DNA from 3 places in the uncultured Caballeronia sp. genome. Region 2 is predicted to be linked to each of the others. Evidence: predicted binding sites of a transcription regulator. Region 2 holds the regulator's gene; each other region holds the start of a gene.
What was found. Region 2 encodes FliA, which starts transcription of late flagellar genes. Its sites were predicted from a motif close to CTAAAGTTTNNNNNNNNNNNGCCGNTA; they were not measured.

Region 1 (4,648 bases), on a different contig from region 2:
TGCAGGCCGGCGGCTTCGAGTTGCTGCTGGAAATGCGCGCCGTCGCGGGCAAGCAGGATCGCGCCGTCCGCGCTGGCGTTGAGTCGCACAAGCAGCTTCTGCCCGGTGAGCACGAGGTTCGCATCCACGTTGCCGAGCGTCGGCAACGTCAGCGTGACGCGCGTGTGCCAGGCGCGGTCATCGCCGAGGGGCACATTTGCAGCGCCATCCTGTGGGCCGCGCTCACGCGGCTGGATTTCCCACTCGAACTTCGCGCCAGGCCAGGCTTCGCCGGACCAGCGGAACTGGTTGGTCGCAAACAGATCGAGCTGCTGGCGCACGAGCGGAATGGTCGATGGATGGATGCCCGCGTTGATCGACGCCTGCACAGCCGGATCATGCGTATTTGCATCGGCGGCGGACGCGGAATCGGCGGCCAATCTTGATCCCGGCGGCGAAAACACATTCGGCGGCACTGCGCGTACCGACGCCGCCAGCGCCGCGGCCTGCTGCGGCGTGAGCGGCATCGGGACGAGGCGCACGGGGTTCATCGGATCGGGCGGATCGGCGGAAAAAGTGGACGGCAGGAGGGATTCATCGATCCAGACGTCTGCCGGAATATCCGTTTGCGGTTGCGGTACGTCGAACGGGAGCTTCGCCGTCACGTTGTCCGCACGCGCTTGCGGTTCATTGTTCAGCGACGCCAGCGAACGTTGTCCTGCAAGCCACTGCACGATATGACTTTCGTAGAACAGCCCGCTTTCGCTCACGGTTTTTGCCAGCACAGACGCCAGCACGTCAACCGGCAGGGCCGGCGCGACTTGATTGACCGCGGTCGTAGAAGAAGCGGTGGTTGTCTCCGGCGTGGAGAACAACGACCCGGACAAGGTGGCAAACGCGCTCGCGGCGAGAACCGGCCGGGGCGCGGTCGGCCATAAGGGCGTATCGCTTGTGATGGGCGGCGTGTTCTGACCGCCGAAACGGGAAATGGCGTCCAGCGTGCGCGCAACTTCGCTGAGCGCGGTCTGCGCGGAAGCCGGCGGCGGCGTATTGGCTGCGTTTGCCGGAAGGGGAACGGCGAACGGCGGGGTATCGACGAGAAGTTGCGACGTGCCGGTTTGCGCAGTCGCCCCCGAGCTCGATCCGCCCTGCGGAAGCAGCGCCGATAACAGCATGTCAGTGCGGCTGGCGATTAGCGCAGCGATCGCGGAGTCCAGACCAGGCATGCCGGTTTCCTCGGGTCACCGGTCAGCGCGATCGACACTCGGATCAGTCCGCCACCGGTTTTCGGCGGGCTGCAAACACGTGACCTGCAAAAACGTGTTTATCGCAGCCCGATCATCTTTTTCAAAACTCGCGCGGGTCTGTTCACTGTGAACAGCGCCGATAAACGCGCAAGGCTGGGTGCGCTCAGGTCGCGAATGGCGGCGTCGTCCGCGAGAATCCGGCGCACCAGCTCGAACTTGCGGGCGCGGGCGGTATCGTCGAGCTGGGATGCGGCATCGACTTCCCGCAAGCCGTCGATCAACTCGCGATATGCCCCCTGCATGATCTTCAACTCACTCCAGTCTCCACAGCGCGCCGCGGCCAGCATGCGCGCAGAAAGTTCAGCAATCGCTTCGTAATGAGAGAAATATTCTTGTGTCGTTTTCATTATGTGCGGACATATTTCGCAATGTCACGCCGCAGCCATTCTTGCTGCGTCGGGCGCAATTGCGATCCAGGCGTCTTCCAGAGTCGCCAACAAGCCATCGACTTCCACCAGCATCGGTTCGCTTTGCTGCACGTTCGCGGTCAACAGCCGATGCGACATATACGTATACAGCGCGTCCAGCCGCGCCGCGATTTCCCCGCCGGCGTCCTTGTTCAGGGCCTGCTGCAAACCGCTTTCGATAATGCCGATCGCCTTCGTGATCGCTTCGCCGCGCGCCGCGATGTTGCCTTGCTGCAAGTGCATTCGTGCCTGAGCCACAGCCTGGCGCGCGCCCTGATACAGCATGACGACGAGTCTGTGCGGACTGGCGCCCATTACTCCGGTTTGCACGCCGACGCGTGCGTACGCGTTGGCTCCCGCATGTCCCTGGGAAAACATCCGACTTTCTCCTGATTCGATTTCCGCACGCTCGATCGCGAAAACCGTAATGAACCGATGCCGGCATTACGATCAAGACCTTCGATTCGTCTGACTGTTTGCCGAGCTGTACTTGGGTTATCGGAGAAAGCGGCGAAAGCTTTAGGAAGGCTTTGCGTCACAACGGGTTCCGGAAAGTGCAATGGCCGCGAGCAAGCGTCCAGATGCCGATGGCGCGGTTATCCATGAAGCGGGCTGCGCGCCCCGGCTCAGACGGAAATATTCATGATGTCGTTGTACGCGGACACCAGCTTGTTGCGCACCTGCAGGCCGAACTGCAAGCCCACGTTGGCTTTCTGCATGTCGACCATGACGTCGTTGAGCGATACGTTCGGCGCACCGATTTCGAACGCGTGCGCTTCGCTCATGGCGCTTTTCTGCGAGCTGCTGATGTTATCGATGGACGATTTCAGCGCATCCGCAAAACTTCCCGCGCTCGCCGCCCCCGATTCAGGCACGACAGCGCCGCCCGCAACATTGCCCGCGCCCCCGGCGGCCTGCGTGGCCATGGACTGGAGTTGCTGGAGCGCCGAACTCAGCGGGCTGATGGATGCATTCATGGTGTCTCCAGAAGGAAGCGGAAATCAAACTCTCAAAAATAAGGTAACCGGCGGCAACGTATGGTGGGCGGTGCTGCTGGGACATATCGAACCGGGGCCTGTCCCGGGCCTGAGGCTGGCGTCTGCGCCGGAGCCTGGGCGGTTCGCCATACGGCCTGACCGATTACGAAAAAGTCTAGCAGCGGCGTGGTTTTGCAAAGCCGGGAAAGAGCGCCAAAAGCGGCTTCTGTTCGCTCAATCGACTTACTCGCCCTTACGGATAATTCCTCTCATGAAAGAGTCTGCGACTGCGCCCGGCTTTAACCGGACACTTCGCGGAAAACGCAAGATTCGGAGAGCTTCGACGCATGGATTCCACCAATAACCTGATCAACCCGGACGCCCGCATGGGTCTGGCCGGCGCGCAGCCGGCGGCCGGATCGATCGCGGCAGGTTCGGGCGGCGCGGGATTTGCCGGCAGTTCGGACTTCAGCGGCAACCTCGGCGGCCGCATGCCGATGCTCAACCAGTTCCGCAACAACCCGCGCATGCCGTTGATCATCGCCGTGGCGGTGCTCGCCATGGTGATCGCCGGACTGGTGATGTGGTCGCGCCAGCCGGACTACCGGGTGCTGTTCAGCAACCTGTCGGATCGTGACGGCGGAGCGATCGTCGCCGCGCTGCAGCAAGGGAACATCCCCTACAAGATCGCCGAATCGGGCGGCGCGATCCTCGTGCCGAGCGAAGCCGTGCACGAAACGCGGTTGCGGCTGGCATCGCAGGGATTGCCGAAGAACGGCTCGGTCGGCTTTGAATTGATGGACAACCAGAAGTTCGGCATCAGCCAGTTCGCCGAGCAGGTCAACTATCAGCGGGCGCTCGAAGGCGAGCTGGAAAAGACCATCGCGTCGATATCGTCGGTTCGCGAAGCCCGGGTGCACCTCGCGATTCCGAAGCCGACCGTGTTCGTGCGCGAAAAGGAATTGCCGACCGCGTCCGTCATGTTGAACCTGTATCCCGGCCGCGCGCTCGACGAAGCGCAAACCCTCGCTATCCAGCACATGGTCAGCTCGGGCGTGGCGGACATGCCGGTGAAGAATGTGACCATCGTCGACCAGGATGGCAACCTCCTGACGCAGCAAAGCAGCGGGCCGAACGGGCTGGACGCCTCGCAACTCAAGTACGTCCAGCAGATCGAGCGCAATACGCAATCGCGTATCGATGCAATCCTGGCGCCGCTGTTCGGTGCAGGCAACGCCCATTCGCAGGTGAGCGCGGATATCGACTTTTCGAAGCTCGAGCAGACCGCCGAAAGCTACGGTCCGAACGCGAATCCGCAGAACACGGCGATCCGCAGCCAGCAATCGAGCGAATCCAAGGACGGCGGCGGCGCGAGCGTTGGCGGCGTGCCGGGCGCATTGTCGAACCAGCCGCCGGCAGCGGCGTCGGCGCCTGTCGACGCAGCCGCGAGCGGCGCCGACGGCGCAAAGACGCAGCCGGTGAACGTGCGCAAGGACACCACGACCAATTACGAAGTCGACCGGACGGTGCGCCACTACGAGCAGCCGATGGGCGGCATCAAGCGCCTCTCGGTCGCCGTGGTCGTGAACTACCAGAAGCAAGTGGACGCGAAAGGCATCGTCACGATGCAACCGCTGCCCGCCGACAAGCTCGCGCAAGTCCAGCAACTCGTGAAGGACGCGATGGGCTACGACGAAAAACGCGGCGACTCGGTCAACGTGGTGAACAGCACGTTCCTGGTCGATACGAACGTGATCCCCGACATCCCCTGGTGGCGCACGCCGGACATGATCGCCCGCGGCATCCAGTTGGCGAAGTACGCGGGTATCGGGCTGGTGGCGATGTTCCTGTATTTCACGATGGTGAAGCCGGCGCTGCGCCGCGCCTTCCCGCCGCCGCCCCCGCCGCCCGCACTCGGCGCGCCGGATGAACTGTCGCTGCTCGATGGTCCGTCCATGCCGAAGTCCGCAGTAGATGA
Region 2 (10,438 bases):
CGGTTTGCCGAAGTTGATCGCGACCTGTTCAACGCCCGTCGGAATCAACAGCAGGTCGGCGCCGAGTTGCTCGGCGAGCAGTGCGGAAGCCAGGTCTTTATCGATCACCGCTTCCACGCCCGAGATCTGCTGCCTGTCATCCACCACGACGGGTATGCCGCCGCCACCGCACGCAATCACGATGCAACCCTGCGCCAGCAACGAGGCAATCACCTCGCGCTCCATGATTTCGAGCGGCTGCGGCGAAGCGACAGTTCTGCGCCAGCCGCGCCCCGCGTCCTCCATCAGCGTCCACCCGAGTTCCTGCTGGCGCCTGCGCGCGGTGTTTTCATCGAAAAAAGCGCCGATGGGTTTGGCCGGATTACGGAACGCCGGATCGTCGCGGCTCACGCGCGTTTGCGTCACAACAGTGACCACGCGACGATCGATTCCGCGTCGTCGCAACTCATTGCTCAACGCCTTCTGGAACATATAGCCGATCGCGCCCTGCGTGTCGCCGACCGCATAGTCGAGCGGAACGGGACGGACTTCGTCGGCGGCAAGTTCCGAGCGCCGCAAGATGAAGCCGACCTGCGGCCCGTTGCCGTGGGTGAGCACCAGGTCCCAGCCTGCCTCGATCATTTCGGCGATGTGTCCCGCGCTCTCGATCACGGCTTCATATTGATCAGGAATACTATTGTGTTCATCGTCGCGGATCAGCGCATTTCCGCCAACCGCAACGATCGCCAGAGGCTTCGTCATGGTGTGTTCCCGTGTGAATTAGACGTATTCGGCCAGCGCGCGAATGGCATCGATGAACCCCGGCATCGGCGCCGTGGTAATCCCCGCGCCGATCTGCCCGACACCCGCCTGCTTGTGCGCAATGCCCGTGTTGATGATCGGCAGGATGCCGCGATCGACGACCTTGCGTGCATCGATACCCGCGGCCGTCGGCGCGAAATTCAGCGCCGGCAGCGTGAACGCGGGATTCCCGCCGAGAGTGATTGCCCGCATGCGGCGGCTGTTATTGGTGGCATCGGCCGGCGTCCCGCCCACGAACTTGACGATAGCCGGCGACGACGCCATCGCGAATCCGCCGACGCCTGCCGTCTCCGTAATGGCGCTGTCGCCGAGATCGGCCGCCGCGTCGTCCACGCCGTATCCGGGGAAGAACAGCCCTTCCACCGGATTGGCCGGCGCCTGGAACCAGCGGTCGCCGGTGCCCGACATCTGGATGCCGAAGTTCACGCCGTTGCGCGCCATGACGGTGATCATGGAACTGAAGGGGACGTTGTGGGCGGCGTCCATCATCGCCTTGCAGGCCGCCATGGACAGGTTCAGGAAGAAGTGATCATTCCCCACGATAAACGCCGTCACGCGCTGGATCGTGTCGATGGGCAAGCCGCTGGACAGCAGCGCGGGGATCAGGCGCTTGATGAGCAACCCAGTGGCGGCGGCATTGCGGTTATGCACTTCGTCGCCCATATGCAGGGCTTGCGCCATCATCGGCTTGAGTTCGACTTCGCCGAGCACCTTCAGCGCGGCCTTCAATGCAGGCGCGAGTTCGTCCTTCATCCAGTGAAGACGGTCGAGTACTTCGCCGTTGTTCGCACCGAAGCGCAGCACCTTGCCGAGCCCTTCGTTGAAGTTGCTGAATGTGCGCCGGCCGTTCGTCTTGTTCTCGATCACCCACAGCGGCATCGACGGGCTGATGATGCCGGCCATGGGACCCACCGCCTGATAGTGATGGCACGGCTCGAAGCGGATCGCGCCGTCCTGCGCCATTTTTTCGGCGGCTTCATGCGTCGCGGCCCATCCTTCGAACAAGATCGCGCCGATGATCGCGCCCTTGACCGGCCCGCACATGTTCGGCCAGTCGATGGGCGGCCCCGCATGCAAGATGAGCTTCTTTTGCGACATCGCGCTGATCGCGGTCGACGCGATCATCACATCCACCAGAACGGGTTGCGCCGCGATGTATCGGTGGAACGCCTGCTCGTTTGCCTGCTCGACCAGCGGATGGCGGATCAGCGACGCAAGGGCGAGCCCCGCTTCGACATCGCCGAGTGCGGGCGGTTGCCACGTCAGGTTGATCACATCGCCGCCGGCGAGCGCGAGGTTATCGGCGAAACTGGCCAGGCCCGCGTTGACCACATGGAGTGGCTGTTGAAATAGCGTATTCATCATGGTTCCGTTATTTTTGCGCCTGGATTTGAGCAATGTGGGATGCCCAGAGGGCAGCCTGCGCGTTGCACCCGGCGACCAGCACGCGGGCTTCGCGCAAGATGTCGACCTGGCGGCTGCGGACTTGCGGATCGGCCTGCGTGCCGCAAACGTGCGAGATCAGGACCGGCAGATCGCGGCCGGCCGCCTGAAGGCGCGCATGTTCGATGAGCGCAAGCAATTCGGTTGCGGGGTCCATCGACGCGCCGTAGCCGAGTACCAGGTCGAAGAGAACGACTGCGGTTTGCGCATCGTTCAGTTCGGCGAGGACGCGCTGGTTGCGCAGCGTCGGATCGATCATCGGGTGCGGACGGCCGCGCGTGAAATCGTCGTCGCCCATGTCGACGAGCGTGTGAGCAAAGCTGTGCCAGATATCGTCGAGCTTTTTGTTCTGTGCAACGGGCGTATTCGATGACGCCTCGAACCCGCGTTCGCGCAACAGCAACTGGCTCTCATAGCAGAACGTGCCGCCCGCGAACACGCCGCGAACGAAGCGGCGGATGGGCGGCATGGTGCGGCTGTATTCATCGAGACGCTTGGCGTCCGGCGCGGCCACCGCGGCAACCGATTCCGGCAGCGCGGTGCCCGCCAGCAGCGCGACGGCGTAGCCGGCCGCGTCGGCCAAAGTGTGCGCGGGCGTGATGCCGAACACGTTCATCTCGCTGGCTTTCGCCCCGAGGAAGTTCACGACAACCGGTTTGCCCGCCGCCCGCGCACGCGTCAGGATTTTCTCCGCCACCGCCGGTGCGGGCGGCTTGGAGATCAGCACGATCACCTTCGTGTCCGGGTCCTGGGCGAGCGCGTCGAGACCGTACAACATGGAGATGCCGCCGATCGCTTCGTGCAGGTCGTGGCCGCCGGTCCCGAGCGCCTGGGAAATCCCGGCGCCCAACTGATCGATACGGCTGGTCACTTCCTGCAGCCCCGTCCCTGATGCCGCAACCACGCCGATCGCCCCGCGCCGGACCACGTTTGCAAAACCAAGCGGCATGCCGTTGATGATCGCCGTGCCGCAATCCGGTCCCATGACCAGCAGGTTTTTATCGCGGGCGAGGGTCTTGATTTCACGTTCGTGCTCAAGGCTGACGTTGTCGCTGAATAGCATCACCGACATGCCCATATGCAGCGCCTTGGTCGCCTCCGCCGCGGCGTAGTCGCCGGGCACCGAAATCAGCGCAAGGTTCGATGCTTTCTCCTGCTCCGCCGCCATTTCCAGGCTCACGAGCGGCGGCGGCCGGATGCCGTCGCCGCCCGATTCTTGCGGCTTCGCGGAGAGCGCTTCCTCGGCTAGCGTGAGGGCAGCGTCACAGGCTGTATCGCCGCCACGCACGGCGATGACCAGATCATTCGGACCCGCCTTGACACCGTCGTCGAGATTCGCGTCGCGCAACTGCGCGAGGTTCGTCTCGGTTCCCATCGCGACCGACGCCTGCTCGATATCCGGCAACGCGCTGATGCGGGCCGAGATCTGCATCAGGGAGACGGAGTCCTGATACATGTTCCTGAAGACCTTCGTTCTTATGCTCATTTCCAATTCCGATTCCGGTGATCGTTGCACCCGATGCTTTAAAGCGCCCGAATGCGGGCCTGGCGAATCCGGCGTTGCATACGCCGAATGCCATCGAACTGATGAACAGTGATTCGCTGGATCCTGGTCCGATCAGCGGGTTTCTTCTTGCGCTACCGTTTGAAGTGACCTGATTCCATGCAAGAAACCTCCGAGACAATCCACGCCAGAAGACGCGCCGAACTCCATGACCTTGTTTGCGGCAGTTGCGATATCCGATACCGGTGATCCGCGAATCAAAATACTGATCAAATGGTCGATGGGTTCCGAATAATGCCCCTTGAGCCCTAGCGTCAAATAATGCCGGCTAATGCTCGTAGTCCGATGCAACATGCTTTTGATCGCCAACTTCAACAGTTTCAAATGCGCGGCGATATTTTCAATATATTGCCAAGGCCGTAATGCGGCGAGATAACCTAAAAGATAATCATCGCCATCGGGCGTAAGTCCCGTGCCGAAGCCGATCAACTCGGCCACGGCTGCGTCGAGCGCAAGCTTTTCGTCCGCGACATTCAGGCGCGGCGCGCGTCCGTCCAGTGGCCAGCCTGGCAGCAACTGCAAATTGCTTCGCACCTCGCGCTGCCGGCAGTAAGTGATGAGCTGGCTGGCGAGCGCCGGATAGACACCGAGAAAGGCATCGAGAGAACACGCGTCCCGCTTCTTTTCCGGAGCAGGTCGCCAGCACGGCGCCCGGCTAAGATCGGCCCGCCAGCGCGCGGCGCGCAGCACGTTGCCCTCGAGCACGACGGGCTCGCGCGGACGCGACTGATGACGCCAGTCCCACCCCGGCGGCGTGACGATCCGGATAGCCGTCGGCAAGTTCTGGAAACGCGGGCTGAGCAAGGTCAGCAACTCCCCGCTCGCCGATGAAAGATTCAACGCATGCTGGAAGTGGCTGTGCACCCAAAACCGCCGCGTCTCGCGCGGGCCGTGCTCGGCAAGGTAGCCGACTGAAGACACTTCAAACGTGAGGAGCGCCATGGTCCGGTGCCTGGGAAGTCAGTTGAGGATCAGCCGCGCAAACCGTCGATCACCGCCGTCGCGTCGCTCACCCAGCCAAAGATCGCGCCCTGCGCCTTGATCATTTCCAGCGCCGATTTCTGGAATTCGGGGAAATACGATCCGACGCAATCGGCCGGGATGATGCATTCGTACCCGCGATCATTGGCTTCGCGAACCGTGGTCGTCACGCAGACTTCAGTGGTGACGCCGCACACGATGAGCGTCTTGATCCCATGGTTTTGCAGGATCAATTGCAGGTCGGTTTCATAAAACGCGCCCTTGCCGGGTTTGTCGATGATGGGTTCGCCGATCGCCGGATACAGCTCCGGAATGATGTCGTGACCCGCTTCGCCGCGCACGAGGATGCGGCCCATGGGTCCGTCCGTACCAATGAATTGCTTGCCGCCGCGCGTGAGTTTGGCCGGCGGACAATCCGCCAGATCCGCACGATGTCCTTCGCGCGTGTGAATGATCAGGAGCTGAGCGTCCCGTGCGGCCTTCAACAATTTCCTGCATGGCTCGATGGCCGTGCGCACGAGCGATACGTCATTGCCCAGCGCTTCGCCGAATCCGCCCGGCTCAACGAAATCACGTTGCATGTCGATGATGACCAACGCCGTCGTTGCCGGATTGAATGGCAATGCGAATGGCTCTGCCTGAAACGATTTTTGTGGCATTTCAATCTTCCTTGATTAATGTCAGGACGCGAAATATTCAGTTGGTTCTTGCCGGCATCGTGAATAACCTGTCGATTTATTATATGGAGGTTCTTTCCATCGCACGAAAGAAATTTCGATGCATTTATAGATTATTCATTATCCAAGAAGGTTAACTCCATACGTTTCTGATTTTTATAAAACCATTATCACGAATGGACTCCGTGCCTATTGCGTTCGGATAAATCGGTGAGCGACATAATGGCGCGGCGCGTGAATCAGAACACACCATCGCACGCCGAAATTTTCCTGGCAGCCCGGCAAGACACGTTCATTCCTCTGATGTTTGAGCTTTGGATCCCGCACATCGCCGGGGTCCCCGCCGAACCCTCGAATTACCCCGCTTTCCCGGCTCTTATCAGCCGATGGCATTGCGGCGACCCACGCAATAATTCACTCACTGGATAACGGCACGTCGCCTGGGCGCAAGACTCAAGCAACCTAGACCGTTCAACCGCAATAAAACAGCGTGGGCGCAAGCTCAACGGGGGTCAAATGAACATCCGCAAATTCATCGGTGCTACGAGTCGCGACGCGTTTCGTCTCGTGCGCGAGGCACTGGGTCCGGATGCGGTGGTCCTGTCGAACCGGGTGACGGAAGATGGCAGCGTCGAAATCGTGGCCGTGGCCGACGGCGATCTCGCGAAGATTTCCCCGAAAGCGGCTGCGCAGCAACGTGAACTGAAGCTGAGAGAAGCGCCGGTGAGCACGAGCGCTCCCACAGCGCATCACGCTTCCAACCCCTACGCCAGCGGCGATGTCTTCTCGTCCGTGTTCGGCGCAAATCCGGAACCGCTCGACGCGCTCGACGATAACGAACCCGCGCCCGAAGCCGAGCCGTTGCCGCGCCGCATGCGCGCAGCGCAAGAAGATTCATCGCGCACCATGGCCGAATCGAACCCTTGGCTGATCGAACATGCGCGACGTGTTGCGCAGACAGTTACCGAAGGCCTGCCGCAGCGTTCGATGAGTGCATCGGCGGCAATTGCCAAGGGACTCGGAAGTCCCGTTACCGTCGTGCCGCAGGAAGCGCATCAACCCGCCGACGCGCCCGAATGGACGCGCGAAGCCGCCCAGCTCGCAGCCCGCCGCGCCGAAAACAAGCTCGCGCAGCGCCAGGCCGCTGCAATGCCGATGCCAATGCCGGCGCAAACCCCGGAGCCCGCCGTCAGCACGATTCAGGAAGGTGCGTTTGCGGGATTGCCGGCGTCGGCGGCCGCGGCCGTGACGGAAGCCATCCGCGCCCGCATGGAACAGGTCGTCAACGACACCGTCATGCACGAACTCTCGTCCATGCGCGGCATGATGGAAGAGCATTTCGCCGGCTTGCTGTGGGGCGACCGCCAGCGCCGCAGCCCGAACCACGCCGCGCTCACCAAGCGCCTGTTCGCCGCCGGTTTCTCGGCGCAGCTCGTGCGCATGCTGATCGACAACATGCCGGAGATCGAACACGCGGAAGCGTCGATGCAATGGGTCCAGCAAGTCCTGGAAAACAACCTGCCCGTGATGGACAGCGAAGAATCGATGATGAACCGCGGCGGCGTTTTTGCGCTGATGGGCCCGACGGGCGTCGGCAAGACGACCACCACCGCCAAGCTCGCCGCGCGCTGCGTGATGCGCTTCGGCGCAAGCAAGGTCGCGCTGCTGACCACCGACAGCTACCGGATCGGCGCGCATGAACAACTGCGTATCTTCGGCAAGATTCTGGGGGTATCGGTGCATGCAGTGAAGGACGCGGCCGACCTGCAACTCGCACTGTCCGAACTGCGCAACAAGCACATCGTCCTGATCGATACGATCGGCATGAGCCAGCGCGACCGCACGGTGTCCGATCACATTGCCATGCTGTGCGGCGCCGGCCTCCCGGTGCAACGTCTGCTGTTGCTCAACGCAACCAGCCACGGCGACACGCTGAACGAAGTCGTGCAGGCCTACCAGAGCACGCCCGATCAACCGCCGCTCGCGGGCTGCATTTTGACCAAGCTCGATGAAGCCACGAACCTGGGCGGCGTGATCGATACCGTGATCCGCTACAAGCTGCCGGTGCATTACGTATCGACCGGACAGAAGGTGCCGGAGAACCTGTATGTCGCGACCAAACGCTTCCTGATCAAAAGCGCGTTCTGCATTCCGCGCGACGGCTCGCCATTCGTGCCGCAAGACGACGACGTACCGCCGCTCCTCTCCGCGCTCTCCGCGCGCGCTTCCACCGAACTGCATGAGGTTCACTTTGGATAAGTTCGTGTCCGATCAGGCTGAAGGCTTGCGCCGTCTGCTGACGCGCAACAGCTCGCGAGTGGTGGCCGTGTGTGGCGCGCCGGCGGGCGGAATAGGCGGTACGGGAAATACATCGACGGTCGTCAACCTCGCTGCCGCGCTCGCTGCGCAAGGCAAGGACGTGCTGGTGATCGATGAACGGCAGAACGCGTTGTCGGCGAGCCGGTTGGCCAACGTACCGTCCACGGGCGCACTTGGCGCCGTGCTGGGCGGCAAGCGCTTCTTGCAGGACGCAGTCACGCGCACGCCGTTCGGCTTTTCGATGATCGCCGCGCCCCGCGACGAACGCATCAGCCACGACGCCGCGCATTACCGGGTTTTGCTGGATGGACCCGCTGATATCGTTCTCATCGACACACAACCGGATCGTAGCGGCGCGTTGTCCACGCTCGCCGCGCAAGCGCACGACTTCGTGATCGTCACACGCGTGGCGCCCGCCGCGATCACCGAGGCGTATGCATGCATCAAGCGCCTGCATTACGCGCACGCCATCTCGCGCTTCCGGATCGTGGTCAACCACGTGAAGAACGCCGCCGATGCGCAAATCGCCTTCGATAACCTCGCCGGTGTCGCCAGCCGCTACCTTGCCGTGCAGCTCATGCCGGCCGGTTGCGTGGCGGAAGATCCGCGTGTGGCGAGGGCGCATGAACTGTCGCGCTGCGCAGTCGAAGCATTTCCGACGACCGCCGCCGCCCGCGATTACCGCCACATCGCGGCCGACCTGCAGTATTGGCCGATGCCAGAAAGTTCGCACTTCGAATGGCCGGCGCAAGCCGTCCATAGGGAAACGCCACGCAATATCGAGCGTTCGATCAACCCGGGAGCGACCTCGCGCCGCACCGAAACAACGTCGCCGGAGTTCGCAATGCGCAGCCCGGCGGCGGTGTGACGAAGCAAAGAAGGAACAAAGGTGAATGCGATGTATAACGCCCAGGGAAAACTGTCACAAGCCGAGGTCCTGACCCGCTACGCGCCGCTCGTGCGCCGGCTGGGTCTGCAACTGGTCGCGAAAATGCCGGCCAGCGTGGATCTCGACGATCTGATCCAGGCAGGCATGATCGGTCTGCTAGACGCCGCCAGCCGCTACAAGGAAGACCAGGGCGCGCAGTTCGAGACATACGCGAGCCAGCGGATTCGTGGCGCAATGCTCGACGAACTGCGCGCCAACGACTGGCTGCCGCGCAGCATGCGCAAGACATCGCGCGAGGTCGAATCGGCGGTACACAAGGTCGAGCAACACCTTGGCCGGTCGGCGAGCGAACAGGAAGTTGCCGAGCACCTCAACATGCCGCTCGACGAATACCAGACCATGCTGCAGGATCTGCACGGCAGCCAGTTGATCTATTACGAAGACTTCGACCGGTCATCGGATGACGAACCATTCCTCGACCGTTATTGCGTCGATAAAGCCGATCCGTTGTCCGCATTGCTCGATGGCAGTTTGCGTTCGGCGCTGGTCGAAGCCATCGACAAACTGCCCGAGCGCGAAAAGCTGCTGATGAGCCTCTATTACGAGAAGGGCTTGAATCTGCGTGAAATCGGCGCAGTGATGGAAGTCAGCGAATCGCGCGTGTGCCAGTTGCATAGCCAGGCGGTTGCGCGGTTGCGCGCGAAGTTGCGCGAACAGGCCTGGTCGGGCGTGGAGGCTTGACGGTTCGGGAGCGGCTTTTTCTGAGCCGCTTCAAGAAGGTTCGAAGTCCGCGCCTTCGGCAAACACCGTTCGGCCTTTACCAAGCGCTTTCGCCCGGTACATTGCACGATCCGCCGCGCGCATCAGCACGGCGATATCGGTGTAGATGGGTTTCAGGTCCGGCGAGATCAGGCATGCGCCAATACTCGCCGATACATTCACCACCCGGTCCTGCACCGACGTCATTTCCGCCAGCACCGCGTGAATTCCGTTCGCGACCGTATGCACCGCGTGGCTGCCCGTCACGTGACGCGCGAGGACCACGAATTCGTCGCCGCCGAGACGCGCGACCGTATCGGTGGTCCGCACACGGCGTAACAGCGAATCAGCAAAGGTTCGCAGCACGACGTCGCCAACTTCGTGGCCGTAGGTATCGTTGACTTCCTTGAAGCCATCGAGATCGATCAGCAACAACGCCGTCGCGCCTTCCTGTCCCGTCGATATCGCCGTCACCGCCCGTCCGATGGTTTGTTCCAGTGCGTACCGGTTGCTCAATCCGGTGAGCGGATCGGTGCCTGCCCGGAGCGCGAGATCGCGGTTCGCGCTGCCGAGCCGGCCGATCAGCACACTCAGATATACCGATGCCGCCAGCACACTCAAGCCAATGCCAAGCGCCGCCGGCCGGTTGAGACGCCACCATGGCTGAAGCATGGATAGTGCGACGATTCCGGCCAGTGCCGTAACGCACGACAACGCCAGCGTCCGCTTCCCATAACGCCCTCCTGCGCCGATCAGGAACAGGAAAATGGCCCAGAGCATAGGCAGCGCGAGCGGGCCGCCGGCGGCAAGAATCAGGGCGAGGAGCGCCTGATCCGCGATCGTGGTGATGGCAAGACGCACGTCCGAATGACGCGGCATCCCGCCGATGATCACCCGACTGGCCACGCCATAAACCAGATACAACGCGAGCACGCGAAAGCATGCGGTCGCCGCAGGAGAAGGATCGAACCACGCGAACGCGCCATACGCCACGGCCGCGAGTCC
Region 3 (3,982 bases), on a different contig from region 2:
GGCGGCGCTCGTTTCGTGGTTCGCGCCGGACCGCGACGGCCGGCTCGCCGATATCCTCCTCGGCCACGACACACCCACCGCCTACACCGAAGGCCCCGCGCACATGGGCGCGACGGTCGGGCGCTGGGCAAACCGCATCGCGGGCGCGCGTTTTTCACTCGATGGCGTCGAATACCCGCTCGAAGCAAACCAGCCGCCGAATTCGCTGCACGGCGGATCGACCGGCTTCAGCTACAAGCTCTGGCAGGCGAAGCACACGGACGAATCGCTCGTGTTCCGGCTTGAATCGCCAGCGGGCGATAACGGTTTTCCCGGCGCCCTCACGGTTCAGGTGACATACACGTTCAGCCCGGCAGGCGAGTTGACGATTGCCTACGACGCCTTCACGGATGCCCCAACGCCGCTCAACCTCACCAATCACGCGTACTTCAACTTGTCGGGCGTGCCATCGAGCATTGCCGATCACGAGATCGAGATCGCGGCGGACCACTTCTTCGCCATCGATGAAAACACGATCCCGACAACGCTTGAAAACGTCGCCGATACCCCGTTCGATTTCCGCAAGCCGGCGGCGATCGGACCGTGTATCGAGACACAGGACAATGAGCAGGTGAGGCTCGCGAATGGCGGTATCGATCATTGTTTTGTGTTGCGCTCGATTGGCGCGGTCACCGCACTGCCGGAATTGCAGCACGCGGCGAGCGTCTACCATCCGGCGAGCGGCCGTGAGCTGGCTGTATCGACAACCGAACGCGGCCTCGTGTTCTATACGAGCAATCATCTGGAAGGCGAGCCGGGCAAACAAGGTGTGATCTACAAGAAGCACGGCGCGCTGTGCCTGGAAGCGGGCGGATTCCCGAACCAGATCAACATGGAAAGTGCCGAAGACGTCGTGCTGCGCCCGAACGAGCGCTACAGGCAAGTGACGCAATACACCATGAGCGTCCGATAGGAGTCCGCCTACATCCATATAGGACAGGCGCGGCTATCAGCGGATCAGCCTCTTGAGGATACTTGATTCATCAAATCAGATATCGAATGGAGGATGACATGCCCTACCTACTTGGCTGGCTGCTTGGTGTTCCGGTGATCGTGCTGGTGATCTTGTATTTGATTTTTCACTGATCTTTCATTGCACTCGTTTCATCCGGACTGAACGAAGGCGTCGTTACAATACGACGCCTTTTTTGTTTTTACACTGCCAACGGCATTGCCCGCCGCATTGCCACGATAGCTTCGAAGGATTTCGATGAAACGCGCCCTCCCCGTACTTGCAGCGATCGCTGCCGTCGTCGCCGTTCCCGGTCTTCATGCCGAGGAAATCGCCAGCGTGAACACGAACTTCCGGTTCACCGGTTCGGACCGCGTAACGGTCGAGGCATACGATGACCCCGGCGTGACAGGCGTCACCTGTTATGTGTCGCGTGCACGCACGGGTGGCGTCAAAGGCACGCTTGGAATTGCCGAAGATCCGTCCGAAGCATCGATTGCTTGCCGTCAGGTCGGTCCGATCAAGATCGACGCGCCGCTCAAGCAGAAGGCCGATATTTTTTCAGCGAGCATGTCGTTTATCTTCAAGACCTTGCACGTGGTCCGTGTCGTCGATGCCAAACGCAACACGCTCGTCTACCTGACCTACAGCGACCGCATCGCGACCGGCAGCGCGAAGAACAGCGTGACAGCCGTCCCCATGCCAGCGGGCACGACGATTCCCGTGAAGTGATATGAAGGAGCGCACGATTGGAGGCCTTCCTCCATTTGTCTAAAGTTTGCCGTCCCGCTGCCGTTATAAAGACGAAAGGCAATCGCTCTAGCAGCGACGCCGACTGTTTACCCGCGCAAATTCCAAAATTCGATGCGCGGGACGCGCGAACCGGGACACACCATGGGTCAGATTACCCTCTCATTCAAAGACGAAACGCTTGCCGCGCTGCGCCGCGATTTCGATACGTTCATTCGTCTCTCGCTCAAGTTCGATCCGCAGTTCGTCACGCCATCGTTCGAAGATTTCCTGCGCGCAAAACTGCTCGACAATCCCACGCCCCTCACCGAACAAGCCGTCCAGCGCATGCTGCAGAACGGCCAGTACGCATGGGCCAAGCGCGCACTGGACAAGGAATTCCCGGACGTTATCGACATGATGATGCGCCAGGCGGCGGAACACGGTTTCGGGTTCGCTGTGCGCTCGGACTGGTCAGCGGAAGATCTGGTAAAGGCGTCGCGCACATGGGCGACATCGATTGTGAACGAGGCAAAAGGCGACCCGGCGCAAATCGATGCACTTGCCTCGCAGATCAAATCGGCGGCATCGGACATTCAGGATCTCGAGCAGAAGATGCAGACGCCCGCGTGGCGTCTTGCCGATTCATTACGTCAACGCGTGTACGAAACGAGGATCGCGACCGAACACAGCGTGGGATCGACCGCCCGCGAGAAGCTTGGCGAGTTGCGTTGCCTGTTGAGGCTCGGGATGTTTCATGGCTCCGTTTCGAAGCAGGAAGCGCAGCAAGTGCTGGAGCAGTTGCGGTCCCTGAAACCGGAGATATTTATTGAAGAGCCGTATGACGGTTTCACGCGTTTTGGCAACTGGCTGCGCGCGATCTTCACGCCGGAACGCAAGGCGCCAAAGCCATCGCGCGCCGAGCGCTGAGCGCGCCGCTGAGCGCGCCGCTGAGCGCGCGCCACCGAACCTCACTCCCACATCTTTTTAAGCCGCGCCGCGATATCCAGCTTCGCCTTCGCCGCCGCGGCCAGTCCGGCGGCGGTCGGCGCAACAGGCTCCGGCACATGCGGCCAAGCGCGCGCTTCGAATTGCGGCATCAGGTGCGCGGGAATGAAGCGCGTGCGCGCCGCCCACACATGCCGATCGCCCATGGCCGTCTGGTTGTGCACGTAAAAGCGTTGTGGCGTGACGATGTGCAAATCCTCTTTCGCCCGCGTCATGGCGACATATAAGAGCCGCCGCTCTTCATCGATTTCCTCGTCGCTGCCTGTGCCCATGTCCGATGGAATGCAGCCATCCACGCCGTTCAGCACAAACACGTTCTTCCATTCCTGGCCCTTGGCCGAATGGATGGTGGAGAGAATCAGATAGTCTTCATCGATGAGCGGAACGCCCGATTCGTCGCTCGTGGCATCGGGCGGATCGAGCGTCAACTCCGTCAGGAAACGCTCGCGCGTGGGATACGTCGTTGCAATGCTTTCCATCTGCAGGACATCGCCGTGACGGATCGCCGCGTCTTCATGATTGCGCTCGAGATGCGGTTCATACCATCGGCGAATCATCTCGAACTCAGCAGGCCAGCCGCTTTCACGCGCGCAGACCTTCGCCATCAACCCTGCAAACACCGGCCAGTCCTCACTCGCTCTTGGCGGCGGCGCAAATGCCGCGAGCGCTGACGCCGTATTGCCACGTTCCGCAACCTGATCGAGCACTCGTCCGGCAATGGCCGGCCCGATTCCCGGCAGCAATTGCACCACGCGAAAGCCCGCCACACGATCACGCGGATTCTCGGCCCATCGCAACACGGCCAGCACGTCCTTCACATGCACGGAATCGAGAAACTTCAAGCCGCCGAACTTCACGAACGGAATGTTGCGCCGGGTCAGTTCGATTTCGAGCGCGGCGCTGTGATGCGCGGCGCGAAACAGCACCGCCTGCTGCTTGAGCGTCATGCCGCCTTCGCGGGCTTCGAGTATCTGCTCGACGATGTAACGCGCCTGATCGGCTTCATCGGCCACGGAAACGATCCGTGGACGTTGCGCCGATGCCTTGTCCGTCCAGAGGTTCTTTGTGTATCGCTCGGTGGCCAGTCCGATCACCGCATTCGATGCCGCCAGGATAGGCTGCGTAGAGCGGTAGTTGCGCTCGAGCGTCACGCACTTCGCCGGCGGATCGAAGTGATTCGGGAAGTCGAGGATGTTGCGCACCGTTGCGCCGCGAAACGAATAGATGGATTGCGCATCGTCTCCAACGACGGTG

Region 1: the regulator FliA is predicted to act here: its motif matches at 2,190-2,216, upstream of fliS (flagellar export chaperone FliS).
Region 3: the regulator FliA is predicted to act here: its motif matches at 1,763-1,789, upstream of ACFFAR_RS26390 (DUF4088 family protein).

The regions. Positions count from the first base shown of each region.
Region 1 covers NZ_CAXTGZ010000227.1:3,971-8,618, forward strand. The annotation lists gene ACFFAR_RS16535 (flagellar hook-length control protein FliK) at 1-1,205, opposite strand, end outside; gene ACFFAR_RS16540 (flagellar protein FliT) at 1,304-1,633, opposite strand; gene fliS (flagellar export chaperone FliS) at 1,658-2,071, opposite strand; gene fliE (flagellar hook-basal body complex protein FliE) at 2,320-2,670, opposite strand; gene fliF (flagellar basal-body MS-ring/collar protein FliF) at 3,018-4,648, shown strand, end outside.
Region 2 covers NZ_CAXTGZ010000132.1:455-10,892, reverse strand. The annotation lists gene arcC (carbamate kinase) at 1-741, opposite strand, end outside; gene ACFFAR_RS11580 (DUF1116 domain-containing protein) at 760-2,163, opposite strand; gene fdrA (acyl-CoA synthetase FdrA) at 2,174-3,730, opposite strand; gene ACFFAR_RS11570 (DUF2877 domain-containing protein) at 3,863-4,750, opposite strand; gene ACFFAR_RS11565 (cysteine hydrolase family protein) at 4,780-5,448, opposite strand; gene flhF (flagellar biosynthesis protein FlhF) at 5,983-7,725, shown strand; gene ACFFAR_RS11555 (MinD/ParA family protein) at 7,718-8,653, shown strand; gene ACFFAR_RS11550 (RNA polymerase sigma factor FliA) at 8,684-9,415, shown strand; gene ACFFAR_RS11545 (GGDEF domain-containing protein) at 9,446-10,438, opposite strand, start outside.
Region 3 covers NZ_CAXTGZ010000532.1:2-3,983, forward strand. The annotation lists partial or broken gene ACFFAR_RS26380 (galactose-1-epimerase) at 1-952, shown strand, start outside; gene ACFFAR_RS26385 (CreA family protein) at 1,250-1,723, shown strand; gene ACFFAR_RS26390 (DUF4088 family protein) at 1,886-2,650, shown strand; partial or broken gene ACFFAR_RS26395 (3'-5' exonuclease) at 2,692-3,982, opposite strand, start outside.